2 linked regions of the Chitinimonas arctica genome follow. The main gene of each other region encodes a partner of the protein of the gene in region 2 in a complex. Links are inferred from orthologs where the notes say so. Each region holds a gene or a part of one and is shown on either strand. Other genes may lie near its edges.

What was found. Proteins that work in one complex are often made in the same cells at the same time.
Region 1: the proteins of FNU76_RS06830 (region 2) and trxA are in contact, whole or in part, in an NMR structure (PDB 2IPA), measured with the Bacillus subtilis proteins. The link is inferred for Chitinimonas arctica from one-to-one orthologs.

What each region holds. Positions count from the first base shown.
Region 1 is NZ_CP041730.1:1,133,228-1,138,748, forward strand. The notes cover bases 1-2,878. They hold trxA (thioredoxin TrxA), read left to right. Parts: upstream 1-1,213; coding sequence 1,214-1,543; downstream 1,544-2,878. Other genes in these bases: radA (DNA repair protein RadA), read left to right, coding at 1-1,084; rho (transcription termination factor Rho), read left to right, coding at 1,760-2,878. In the rest of the region: more of rho, read left to right, coding at 2,879-3,010; FNU76_RS04970 (type B 50S ribosomal protein L31), read left to right, coding at 3,175-3,438; FNU76_RS04975 (ArnT family glycosyltransferase), read left to right, coding at 3,489-5,231; FNU76_RS04980 (hypothetical protein), read left to right, coding at 5,334-5,521. UniProt on the Bacillus subtilis protein: Participates in various redox reactions through the reversible oxidation of its active center dithiol to a disulfide and catalyzes dithiol-disulfide exchange reactions.
Region 2 is NZ_CP041730.1:1,537,227-1,544,524, reverse strand. Bases 1,584-4,571 are described here. They hold FNU76_RS06830 (arsenate reductase ArsC), read left to right. Parts: upstream 1,584-2,833; coding sequence 2,834-3,310; downstream 3,311-4,571. Other genes in these bases: FNU76_RS06820 (flavin-containing monooxygenase), read right to left, coding at 3,983-4,571; FNU76_RS06825 (aquaporin), read left to right, coding at 3,361-4,047; FNU76_RS06835 (ArsR/SmtB family transcription factor), read left to right, coding at 2,473-2,826; FNU76_RS06840 (ArsR/SmtB family transcription factor), read left to right, coding at 2,103-2,423; FNU76_RS06845 (hypothetical protein), read right to left, coding at 1,622-1,933. In the rest of the region: lipoyl(octanoyl) transferase LipB, read left to right, coding at 1-189; lipA (lipoyl synthase), read left to right, coding at 240-1,211; more of FNU76_RS06850, read left to right, coding at 1,395-1,583; more of FNU76_RS06820, read right to left, coding at 4,572-5,065; FNU76_RS06815 (MFS transporter), read right to left, coding at 5,076-6,296; FNU76_RS06810 (NAD(P)-binding domain-containing protein), read right to left, coding at 6,306-7,298. UniProt on the Bacillus subtilis protein: Catalyzes the reduction of arsenate [As(V)] to arsenite [As(III)]. In vitro, can dephosphorylate para-nitrophenyl phosphate (pNPP).

The DNA.
Region 1 (5,521 bases), 410 kb from region 2 along the record:
CGGCGGCGACCCTGGGATCGGCAAGTCCACCCTGCTATTGCAGGCACTGGCGCATATCGGCAATCAACATCGGGTGCTGTATGTCAGCGGCGAGGAATCGGCCCAGCAGATCGCCCTGCGCGCCCGCCGCCTGACGGTGGACGCAGGCCCGGTACGGCTGCTGGCCGAGATCAATATGGAGACCATTCTCGCCACCTTGTCGGCCGAGAAACCGGAAATCGTGGTGATCGACTCGATCCAGACGGTCTACAGCGAACACTTGCAGTCCGCGCCCGGTTCGGTGGCCCAGGTGCGCGAATGCTCGGCCCAGCTGACCCGCTACGCCAAGACCAGCGGCACCACCATCCTGCTGGTCGGCCACGTCACCAAGGATGGCGCGCTGGCCGGTCCGCGCGTGCTGGAGCATATCGTCGATGCGGTGCTGTATTTCGAGGGCGATACCCACTCCAGCTTCCGGCTGATACGCGCGCAGAAGAACCGTTTCGGCGCGGTCAATGAGCTGGGCGTATTCGCCATGACCGACAAAGGCCTGCGCGGCGTCACCAACCCGTCCGCGCTGTTCCTGTCGCAACACGCCGAGCCGGTGGCCGGGGCCTGCGTGCTGGTCACGCAAGAGGGTACCCGCCCGCTGCTTGTGGAAATACAGGCCCTGGTGGATGAGGCGCATGCGCCCAATCCCAAGCGCCTGGCGGTGGGACTGGAGCAAAACCGCTTGGCGCTGTTGCTGGCGGTGCTGCACCGGCACGCCGGGGTGGCCTGTTTCGACCAGGACGTGTTCGTCAACGCCGTGGGCGGCGTGCGCATCGCCGAGCCCGCCGCCGACCTGGCGGTATTGCTGGCGATTGTCTCCTCGCTGCGCAACCGGCCCTTGCCGGCCAAGCTGGTGGTGTTCGGCGAAGTGGGCCTGGCGGGCGAAGTCAGGCCGGTGCAACGCGGCCAGGAGCGTTTGAAGGAAGCGGCCAAGCTGGGCTTTACCATGGCCATCATCCCCAAGGCCAATGCCCCCAAGACGCCCATTCCCGGCATGACCGTGCAGGCCGTGGACCGGCTGGAGCAGGCCGTGGCGGCCTTGCGCGACGCTTGAAACCCAAGCTATCAATCCCATATAAACATTCAATCAACGCCCGCTTCTCGATTGAGCCTGCAATCGGGTAGCATTGACCTTGTACTGTCGGCTCAGCCGACGCGATCCAATGACCGGAGAATTTCATCTATGAGCAGCGATCTCATCCATCACGTGACCGACGCCAGTTTCGAAGGCGATGTACTGCAAGCAACCGGCCCGGTGCTGGTGGACTACTGGGCCGAGTGGTGCGGTCCTTGCAAGATGATCGCCCCCATCCTCGACGAGGTGGCCAATGAGTACCAGGGCAAGCTGAAGGTGACCAAGCTCAATATCGACGAAAACCAGGCCACCCCGCCCAAGTTCGGCATCCGCGGCATCCCCACCCTGATGATCTTCAAGGATGGCGCAGTGGCCGCCACCAAGGTCGGCGCGCTGTCGAAATCGCAGCTGACCACCTTTATCGACAGCCACCTGTAAACGGCTGTACGACCCGGCGCCGCGTGCTTGTTCTGCAACAAGCGGGCGGCGCTTTGCGTTTGTGCATTGACAGCGGCGAGGCCGCCCACTAAGCTGCGCTGAAACCTGTTCCAACTGCCGATGAGTCCATTCCGGCAGTTCACGGCACCAAAGCCGATTCCCGTATCCCTCCTTAAGAAATCATTCTTCCACCAAGACTGGAAAGTCTACCCGCACATGCATTTGTCAGACCTAAAGCACAAGCACGTATCCGAGCTGGTCGATATGGCCACCGATATCGACGGTGCAAACCGGATGCGCAAGCAGGACCTGATCTTCGCCTTGCTGAAGAGTCAGGCCAAAAAGGGCGAAAGCATTTTCGGCGACGGCACTCTGGAAGTGCTGCCCGACGGCTTCGGTTTCTTGCGTAGCCCCGACACCAGCTATCTGGCCGGTCCGGACGATATCTACGTTTCCCCCTCGCAGATCCGCCGTTTCAATCTGCACACGGGCGACACCATCGAAGGCGAGATCCGCACCCCCAAGGATGGGGAGCGCTACTTCGCCCTGGTGAAGGTGGATAGAGTCAATAACGACACGCCGGAAGCCACCAAGAACAAGATCCTCTTCGAAAACCTGACGCCGCTGTTCCCCACCGAGCGCATGACGCTGGAACGCGATATCAAGGCCGAAGAGAACATCACCAGCCGGGTGATCGACTTGATCGCGCCGATCGGCAAGGGCCAGCGCGGCCTGCTGGTCGCCCCGCCCAAGTCGGGCAAGACCGTGATGCTGACGCATATCGCGCATGCCATCACCGCCAACCATCCCGACGTGATCCTGATCGTGCTGCTGATCGACGAACGGCCGGAAGAAGTGACCGAAATGACGCGCACGGTGCGCGGCGAAGTGGTTGCCTCCACCTTCGACGAACCGCCGACACGCCATGTGCAGGTTGCCGAAATGGTGATCGAGAAGGCCAAGCGCCTGGTCGAGCACAAGAAGGACGTGGTCATCCTGCTGGACTCCATCACCCGCCTGGCTCGCGCCTACAACACCGTGATCCCGGCATCGGGCAAGGTATTGACCGGTGGTGTGGACGCCAATGCCCTGCAAAAGCCCAAGCGCTTCTTCGGCGCCGCCCGCAATATCGAGGAAGGCGGCTCGCTGACCATTATCGCCACCGCGCTGACCGACACCGGCAGCCGCATGGACGATGTGATCTACGAAGAATTCAAGGGTACCGGCAATATGGAACTGCATCTCGACCGCCGCATGGCCGAGAAGCGCATCTACCCGGCGATCAACGTCAACCGCTCCGGCACCCGCCGCGAGGAATTGCTGATCCCGTCCGAACAGCTGCAGAAAATCTGGGTGCTGCGCAAGCTGCTCTACCCGATGGACGAGCTGGAGGCGATGGACTTCCTGCTGGGCAAGGTCAAGGGCACCAAGAACAACAACGACTTCTTCGACTCGATGCGTCGCTAAGCTTTGCCGGCCGCGCCTTTGCCGGCCGCGCCGGAATACAGGGTGTTGAACGGGTGAAAATGCTTGCCCGTTCAACACCCTATCGCGCATAATCGCGGACTTTTCTACGCAAGACCGGGCACTGTACAACCCAGGCCCACCTTTAGCTCAAAGGGACTCCCAAAATGAAGCAAGGCATTCACCCAGAATACAAAGAAGTCATCTTTTTCGACGCAAGCGTTGACTTCAAATTCCTGACCCGCACCACCATGAAGGCGCGCGGCGCCGAAATGATGAAGTGGACCGACGGCAAGGAATACCCGGTCGTGCGTCTGGACGTTTCGTCCGAATCGCACCCCTTCTACACCGGCAAGCAAAAGATCGTCGATACCGCCGGCCGTATCGAGAAGTTCAACAGCAAGTACGCCATGCTCAGCGCCAAGAAGTAATCGGCGCAACGGGCGGCCCCTGGCCGCCTTGTGCAGGAAAAGGCAGCCGCGTGCTGCCTTTTTTCATGCCCACGCCTCGCGTGGCGGATACGTCCATCGACCCGCCTGCTAGACTTCGCCATTCGCCCGAAACACGCCTTGCCATGCTGACTTATACCCCACCGCACGAACAGGATCTGCCTCCGGCCACCGAAAAGCCCTGGTTGCTGTTGCTGCTATGCCTGGTCTGGCTGCTGCCCGGCCTGCTGGGCCGCGAACCGCTCAAACCGGATGAAACCCTGGTTGCCGATATCGTGCGCAATCTGCTGGACGGCGGCAAGTGGGCCTTGCCCACCGTGGCGGGCGAAGCCTGGCTGGAGCGCGGGCCGCTGTTCTATTGGGTCGCGGCAGGCTGCGCCTGGCTGGGCGACACCGTGGGGCTACCGCTGCACGAAGGCGCCCGCTTGGCCACCGGCCTGTTCATGGCGCTGGCGCTGTGGGGTACCGGACTGTCCGCGCGTGAACTGATCGGCCGGCGGCATGGCCGCAGCGCGGTGCTGATCCTGATCGGCAGCGCCGGCCTGCTGCTGCCCGGCCATTCCTTGAATGGCGATGTGGCGGTGTTGGCGGCCTGGTGCTGGGGCATCTACGCGCTCGCCCTGGCGCCGCGCCGGCCCATGCAGGCCGCGCCGCTGCTGGGCGCCACCATGGCGGTTTGCGGGCTGGCCGGCAGCCTGGCCGAACCGCTGCTGCTGCTGGCGCTTGCCTTGGCCCTGACCCTGTTCCCGGCCTGGCGCTTTCGCCGCTACAGCCTGGTGCTGCTGATCGCACTCAGTATCGCGCTGCCGCTGATCACCGCCTGGCCGCTGGCCTTGCAGCAAGCCTCCGACAGCGCCTTCGGCATCTGGTGGGATAACTACTCCCTGGGATTCTTTGGCGGTTTTGCCTTGCTGCAAGCACTGCACCCATTCGGCTTCTATCTGCAACTCTTGCCCTGGTTCGCCTGGCCCGGCTGGTTCCTCGCCGCCGCCACCGTGTGGATGCAGGGCGACCGGCTGATGCAGCCCCGTTTCCAACTACCCCTGCTGGCGGGCGGACTCGCCTTGCTCTGCCTGGTGCTCTCCAATAGCGGGCGGGCCGGCTATGCCCTGCTACTGTTACCGCCGCTGGCACTGATCGGCGCGGTCGGTCTGGATGTCTTGCGCCGCGGGGTCGCGTCCTTCCTCAACTGGTTCGGCGTGATGACCTTCGGCCTATTGGCCATCTTTCTCTGGATAGCCTGGCTGGCGATACAATTTGGCGTACCGCAGCGCTTCAGCGACCGCATCCTGTCGCTGGCGCCCAGTTTTACCCCGCATTTCGGCCTGGGCACCGCCTTATTGATCACCATCCTGACTGTCGCCTGGGTGTGGGCGGTATCGCGCCGCCGCACGGTGGGCCGCCAGGCCGTCACCAACTGGGCCGCCGGCACCACCCTGTGCTGGGGACTGGCGGTTGCCGTTGCAGGCAACTGGGTCGATGCCCGCACCAGTTACCGCGACTTCGCGACCGCCATCGCGCCACAGTTGCCGCGCCAAGGCTGCGTGGCCAGCGAGAACCTGCAACCCAGCCAGCGCGCCGTATTGCACTACTACCTGGGCCTGACTACCCAACGGCGCGAACTGGTCACCGAGCCGGGCTGCGACTGGCTGCTGCGGCAGGCCGGTAGTGAAGCCCTCAGCGCCCCCGGCGGCTGGCGCGAAGTATGGCAAGGCGCCAGGCCGGGCGACCGCAACGAGCGCTATTACCTGTATCGGCGGGAAGCGACGGAATAAGACCAAGGTACCGGCAAGCGACACTACTCCGACTGCCGGACTGGTGGCCGCAAGGTGACCTCGGCTAAACTACGGCCTATGCACACCATCCAGACATCCCACTTGCAAATGCTGTTGGCCAGCTGCCTGGCGCTGGGTTGTCTGGTCACGGCCCACGCGGAACCGCGTGGTGCGCTGGTGCCACCGGTGGATGCCATGACCCAGTCGCGCGTGCCCAGCCAGGACGCGCAGGGCAAGGCCGAAAACAAGGTTGCCCAGAAAAGTCCGGCGCCATGCTGCGCATCGGGCAG
Region 2 (7,298 bases):
GGACCGTTCGGCTGGATCAATCCCTGCGGCTATGCGGGTTTGGCGGTGACGCAGTTGCGCGATCTTGGCGTAACGGAAACCCCGGCCTCGCTTGCGCCGCGTTTGGCCGCTAAAATCAACGCCTTGCTCGCGCTGGAAGGCACCGCTTCGGTAGCCGACTATGCCTTGAGCGCCGGACCCGCTGCGTAATATGCGCCTATAGCAGGCCCTACCAGATCGTTATCCAGAAAGAGTTACGCATGTCCTCGCCCGTCGTCACCACTCCGCCCGCCAAAGCCGAACAAGGCGTCAAGCTCAAGGGCGAAGCCAAGACCGCCCGTATCCCGATCAAGATCGTGCCGCTGGACAAGCCGCTGGAAAAGCCCGACTGGATCCGCGTCAAGGCGCCTAGCGGTACCCGTTTCTACGAGATCAAGAACATCCTGCGCGAGCAGAAATTGCATACGGTGTGCGAAGAGGCCAGCTGTCCCAATATCGGGGAGTGCTTCGGCAAGGGCACGGCCACCTTTATGATCATGGGCGACATCTGCACCCGTCGCTGCCCGTTTTGCGACGTGGGCCATGGCCGCCCCAATCCGCTCGACCAGAACGAACCGCGCCACCTGGCGGAAACCATCGCCGCCCTGCGGCTGAAGTACGTGGTGATCACCTCGGTGGATAGAGACGATTTGCGCGACGGCGGTGCACAGCACTTCGCCGATTGCATCCAGCTGAGCCGCGAACTGTCGCCCCAGACCCAGATCGAAGTGCTGGTGCCGGACTTCCGTGGTCGCCTGGATGTCGCCATCGATATCCTCAGCCATACCGCGCCGGATGTGATGAACCACAATCTGGAAACCGCGCCCCGCCTGTACAAGCAGGCACGCCCCGGTTCCGATTACCTGCATTCGCTCAAGCTGCTGAAAGACTACAAGGCGCGCAACCCGAATGTGGCCACCAAGAGCGGCATCATGGTCGGCCTGGGCGAGACCGACGATGAGATTCTCGAAGTGATGCGCGATATGCGCGCGCACGATATCGATATGATCACCATCGGCCAGTACCTGGCGCCATCGAATAGCCATTTGCCGGTGTTGCGCTATGTCACCCCGGAGCGCTTCAAGTTCTTCGAGGCAGAAGCCTACCGGATGGGCTTCAAGCATGCCGCCGTGGGTGCGATGGTGCGGTCCAGTTACCATGCGGATCAGCAGGCGCACGAAGCAGGGGTGTAGGGAGACGTCCGACGCTTAAATCGTGAGCTTGACCCTGCAAGGGGCATCTCTCCCAATCGGGCGTTTCCCGAGAGTGGCCTTATTTATTCGGCGCGTTGAATGGTTCGGGACGGTATTAGGCAACTACATTGTCCCGACCGGGTCCTACCTTCAAGTTGTCATCCTCCCGCCCGAACTCGTGACATGATGGATCAGAAGCAATTCACAATGCTATTGGCCGAGCGTGCAGCCCTTCAGGCGATGCTTGCTGCTACGCCTGAAGAAGACGTGATCGACCGGGGTAGCTTTCAAGCCAAGCTTGAAGAAGTGGAGTGCATGCTTACACAGGTCGTTGACGTGCGTGCGCCTGCGAAGACTCGGCTGACTTCCAGGGGGCGCCCAGTTGTCGGTACGAAGGAAGGGGAGTGAATTTATGATTTTTGTTTTGATTCGTCATTTATTAAAAGTCTTTTCCAGAATTTCTCATCAGGCGTATTCCTAGCTGAGCTTGCTTCACGAATAGCTTGGATTTGAGTGGCTGTGAGCGCCCCGTCGTCCTCCTCGCACTTCGGCAGATAGCGTTCTGCCATTTCTCTGAGGGCTAAGTGAGCAACATCAGTTTTGCTCAGGCCGGTGAATGTCATCAGACGCTCAACCGTTGCAGTGCTGACCGCCGTTGGCGTGTCTTGCTTGCGAAGACGCAGGAGGAACCCTCCGGTTTGTTTCTCAGGTGTGAGTGGCATGTTGATATCAACCCTCCAGGTTTGGTCTATCTAAGCCACAAAGCAAGTGCGCTGTCTTCTGCCCGTCACCTCAAGCTAGATGCTTATGCGTTGCACTGTTGATCTGCTGCGCCGCTGAATCACACCATCCAATTTGACCTCGATTCCATATTTCGAGTAAAGTTGAAATATGGAAAATAAGGCTGTCGTCACCCTCCTTGCCGCCCTTGCCCAAGAGTCCCGCCTGGCAATCTTCCGGCTGCTGATCGTCCAAGGCCCGCAGGGGATGACCGTGGGTAAGATTGGTGAGGCGCTGGATATTCCGCCGGCGACGCTGTCCTTCCACCTGAAGGAACTGACGCGGGCCAGCCTGATCGACGCACGGCAGGAAGGGCGGTTCATCCACTACTCCGCCAACTACCAGACCATGGGCAGCCTGTTGAGCTTTATGACCGAGAATTGCTGTACTGCCGCTGGCGCGGCTAGCGACGAGACCAGCTGTTGCAGCTGATCTTTTTTAAAACCTAACATTTCAAATAAATTTGAAACGTTGTCGGCGCATGGACAAACCTACCGTACTGCATGCCTTTGAGGCCCTGTCGTCCAGCGCCAGGCTCGATGTCTATCTGCTGCTGGTCGCGGCCGGTCCCAACGGGCTGGTCGCCGGTGAGCTGGCCAGTCGATTGGATCTGCCGCCATCAAACCTGTCTTTTCACCTCAAGAACCTGAGCCAAGCCGGGTTGGTGACCGTGGCGCAGGAAGGCCGCTTCCAGCGTTATCGCGCCAATCTGGTTCTGATGCGCGATGTGACCCGCTTCCTGGCCGACCACTGCTGCGGCGGACACCCCGAACAATGCCCGGAGCTGGATAACACCGCTTCCTGCAAACCCCTTTCCTCCCTCTCCTGTAAGTGAGCCGTCCGTGAACATCCTGATTTTGTGCACCGGTAACTCCTGCCGTTCCATCCTGGCTGAAGCCACGATCAACGCGCTTGCTCCTGAAGGCATCCGCGCGATCAGCGCCGGCAGCAAGCCGGCCGGCTATGTCCATCCCCGCTCGCTTGCCTTGCTGGCGCGCGAAGGCATCTCGACCGAGGGTTTGCACAGCAAGTCCTGGGACAAGCTCCCCATTACGCCCGACGTCGTGATCACGGTCTGCGGTAGCGCGGCCGGCGAGACCTGCCCGGCCTACCTGGGCCCTGTCCTGCGTGCGCATTGGGGTGTCGAAGACCCTGCCCATGCAAGCGGAACCGATGCGGAAATCGACGCGGCGTTCGAGAAGGCTTACCGCATCTTGCGCGGTCGGATTGAAGCCTTCCTGGCCCTGCCCGCGGATGTACTTGCCGACAAAGCCAAGCTCAAGCCCGAACTCGATCGCATTGGCCTGATTGGCGCATAAGGGGATCGTATGTTTTTGCACCATGAACCACGCAAGTTGAGGGAGCAGTAATGGATTTACGTCGTCGTTTGCTCGCCGAATGGCTGGGCACCAGCTTTCTGCTGGCCGTTGTTGTCGGCTCAGGCATCATGGCCGAGCGTCTGTCTGGAGGGAACGTCGCTGTTGCGCTGCTGGCCAATTCCCTCGCGACGGGGGGGGGCCTGATTGCGCTGATCCTTACCTTTGGTGCTGTCTCGGGCGCCCACTTCAACCCGGCGGTGACGCTGGCGGCCGTATTACGCCGTGAACTGGGCGGCAAGGACGCCGGGCTGTATGCTTTGGTGCAGATCATCGGCGCTTTTTGTGGCGTCGCGGCTGCCCATGGCATGTTCAATGAGCCGCTGTTCTTCGCATCCCAACATATCCGCACCGGCCCGTCTCAATGGTGGAGCGAGTTCATCGCCACCTTCGGCCTGCTGGCCGTGATTTTCGGCTGCTCGCGTAGCCGCCCGGAGGCGGTGCCCTTTGCCGCGGCTTCCTACATCGTCGCGGCTTACTGGTTTACTTCCTCGACCTCGTTCGCCAACCCGGCGGTCACGCTGGCTCGCGCCGCCACCGATACCTTTGCCGGCATCCGGCCGGCCGACGCGCCGGGCTTTATCGTCGCGCAGCTGGGAGGCGCGCTTACGGCAACTATTGTGTTCGGATGGCTGCTTCGCGACGGTGCGCAAAGGGGTGAAGCTTCAAGCGAAGGCTGATCCTGTCCACAATGTATGCTGCGTCGGGCCCCACCCCGCGCAGCGTCGCCGACGCAAAATTCCGCTGCTTCGACAGCCCCACAAAGTACAAGCCCGGCACATCGATGGCGATCCCATTTTGCTGCCGCAATCCCCCATCTGCTTCCATCACGCCCAAGTTCGCCAAGTAAGGCGCATGGGGCCGGAACCCGGTTGCAAACAGCAGTGCATCTACCCGCTCGTGGCGCCCGTCCGCCCATACCACGCCGTTCTCGGTCGCTTCGCGGAACATTGGTCGCCGTTCTGGCACACCAGCCTTGATCGCCCGCTGGTAGCTGCCGTCATCCAGTACCGGGGTGCTCTGGTCATCCAGCCAGCGCGTCCGTTCCAACCTGGTCAGGCTAAGCCAGAAGTGAAAGTCCAATCCCAGTATCCGTTGCGGGAAAAATTTGATCGGCCGACGGCTCGCCAGCGTGACCTTGGCAATGGGGGCCAACTCGTGGGCGATCTGCACGCCCGAATTAGCACCACCGATTACCACCACGCGCTTGCCGGTGAAGTCGGCAGGGTTGCGATACTGGCCACTGTGTAGCTGCCGGCCCTGGAATCGATCGAGTCCCGGAATAGCCGGCGTATAGGGCGTGCCGAATGCCCCGGATGCGACAATCACCGCGCTGGCCTGGAATCGGCTTCCGTCGGCGCAACGCAGCATAAAGCGCTCGCCATTGCGCTGTACAGCTTCGACGCGCCGGCCATATTGAATCGGCAGCTTGAAATGCGCCGCATACCCTTCCAAATAGTCCGCCACCTCATCCCGCTTGGGGTAACGATCCGGATCACCCGGAAATGCCCGGCCCGGTAAGCTGGAGTATTTCGCTGGGGAGAACAGCGTCAGGCTGTCGTAGTAGCCGCGCCAGGCACCGCTGGCTCGCTCGCCCGCCTCCAATATCTGAAAGCGGTAGCCGGTGCCTTGCAAATAGTGGCCCGCAGCCAAGCCAGCCTGGCCGGCACCGATAATGATGACGTCGAAGGATTCCATGGGGTGGCTTTCAGGTAGCTGCGACGCGGGCGTCGCGCGGAATGGGTAGATGTGTAGCCCGGTAGGCATACATGAAGGCGGCAAGCCCGCCAAAGCCGATGACGATCAGCCAAGCCAAGGTGGCGGCATGGCCCCAGTGTTCCAGGGTGAAGGCCGCCAAGGCGGGTGCGATGGCTCTTGCCATCAAGCCGGGAGCGGAAACCCAGCCGAGTGCCGAGCCATAGGCGGCCTGGCCCAACAGCTCCGCCGGTGCCATGCCGCGTACGATGGTCAGAACACCATTGCCAGCCCCATAGAGCGCCGCAAACAAGAAAGCCAGGCGCGGCTCGAACTGGGTAAAGGCAAGCAGGCAGATTGCCAGCGGTAGGATCAGGTGGGCGACATAGCCGCTCCACCGCACCGACAGCTTTTGTGCAAATGCCATGTCGATGACGCGGCCCGCGACTTGCATGGGGCCAAACAGGCTGACCGCCAGCAGCAAGGTCGCCTGATCCACGCCACGACTGGTGAGCAACTGACCGGCGTGTGCCGAAAGCGCACCCGATACCAAGGCCGTCGTGGCAATGGCGATCGCCAGCCCCCAAAATGCGGCGGAACGCAGTAGCGCGGCGCTGTTTGCGGTAGCCGCGGAAACACTCGCGAGAGGATTGGGATGCACCATGTGCGCAGGCAATAAGCGATGCAGCGGCAGGCAGACCAGGACATGCAGTGCGGCAAACACCAGCAGCGTTGGTTGCCAGCCGAAATGCGCCTCAAGCCAATAAGACAACGGCCAGAACACCGTGCTGGCGAAACCGCCCACCAGGGTCAAGGTGGTCATTGCCCGCCGGAAACCAGCATCGGAATACGCGCGCAAGGCCGTGAATGCCGCTTCGTACAAGGTAAGCGACATCGCGGCGCCGGCGACCAGCCAAGCCGACAGGAACAAGACGGGATGGCTGGCCACGGCTATGCCCGTGAGGCTGACGGCAGCCAGTACCGATCCCAGGCTCAAGCCCCAGCGCCCACCATGGCGAACCAGCAGCCGGCCGGCGAGCGGTGCGCACAGCGCCGCCACCAATAGCCCGGCCGAATAGGCGCTGAAGATAAAGGACAGGCTCCAGCCCGTTGCCAGATGCATGGGCTGGGCCAGGAAGGTGATGCCGTAGTAGAGCGTCCCCCATGAAATCACCTGTCCTGGCGCCAATAGCCACAAAGGCGAGCGAAGCCCTGTCCGGATGGTCGATGGCATCGTGCGCGCTCAGCAGCAAGTCGAGGCTTTGGCCCGAAGGGGTTCCGCCGGTTGAATACCGCAGCCGCAACCCGCCTTGCCCGCCTGCTTGGCCTCGGCATCCTGCACGCAGCAAGCGTTGGCTTCCGCCGGGGCTGGACCGCCACAGCAGGCGCCCGTCGTCGCGGCGCTGGCAACGGGCGCGTTGCATACCCCTGTCTCGGGCAATTCCAGTTGAACATCATCGGCCGCCACCATGTCGCCTGCCAGCGCGGCGGCAATTGAGCGCACCTGTTCATAACCCGTGGCCATCAGAAAGGTGGGCGCGCGGCCATAGCTCTTGGCGCCGACGATATAGAAGCCAGGCTCGGGATGCGCCAGCTCGCGATGGCCATGTGGCCGCACCGTACCGCAGCTGTGCTCGTTCGGATCGATCAGCGGCGCCAACGCTTCGGTGCTTTCCAGCCAGGCATCCAGCCGTACACGCAGTTCGCGGCTGAGTTCCAGGTCCGGCCGCGAACCTGTCGCGCAGATGATCTCGTCGATACCCGGTAGCGCTACGATGCCGCTGGGTGTTTCCGCCACCACGGTCAACTCCTGTCCTGCCGCATGCAATGCCTGAATGCGAAACTCGCTGTGGACGGTCAACTCACCACTTTTGATCCGCTGCTGCAGCCGTGAACCCAAAGCGCCGCGCGCGGGTAATTGATCAGCCTCGCCACCGCCGAATACCCTGCGCAAGTTGTTGCCACGCACTGCCCAATGGACACGCGTGCCTGCCTCCTGCTGGCTAAGTTCGGTCAAGTTGAGCAAGGCATTGGCTGCGGAGTGTCCCGCACCGACGACCAATATCGTCTTGCCGGCGTAGCGGGTGCGATGCGCATTCAGCACATCCGGGACCCCGTAGAAGATTCGGCTGCCATGTTCGGCTTCGTCGATGGCCGGCAGTCCATTGGCACCCAGCGGATTTGGCTTGCCCCAGGTACCGGTCGCGTCGATCACCGCGCCCGCGAGGTATTCACG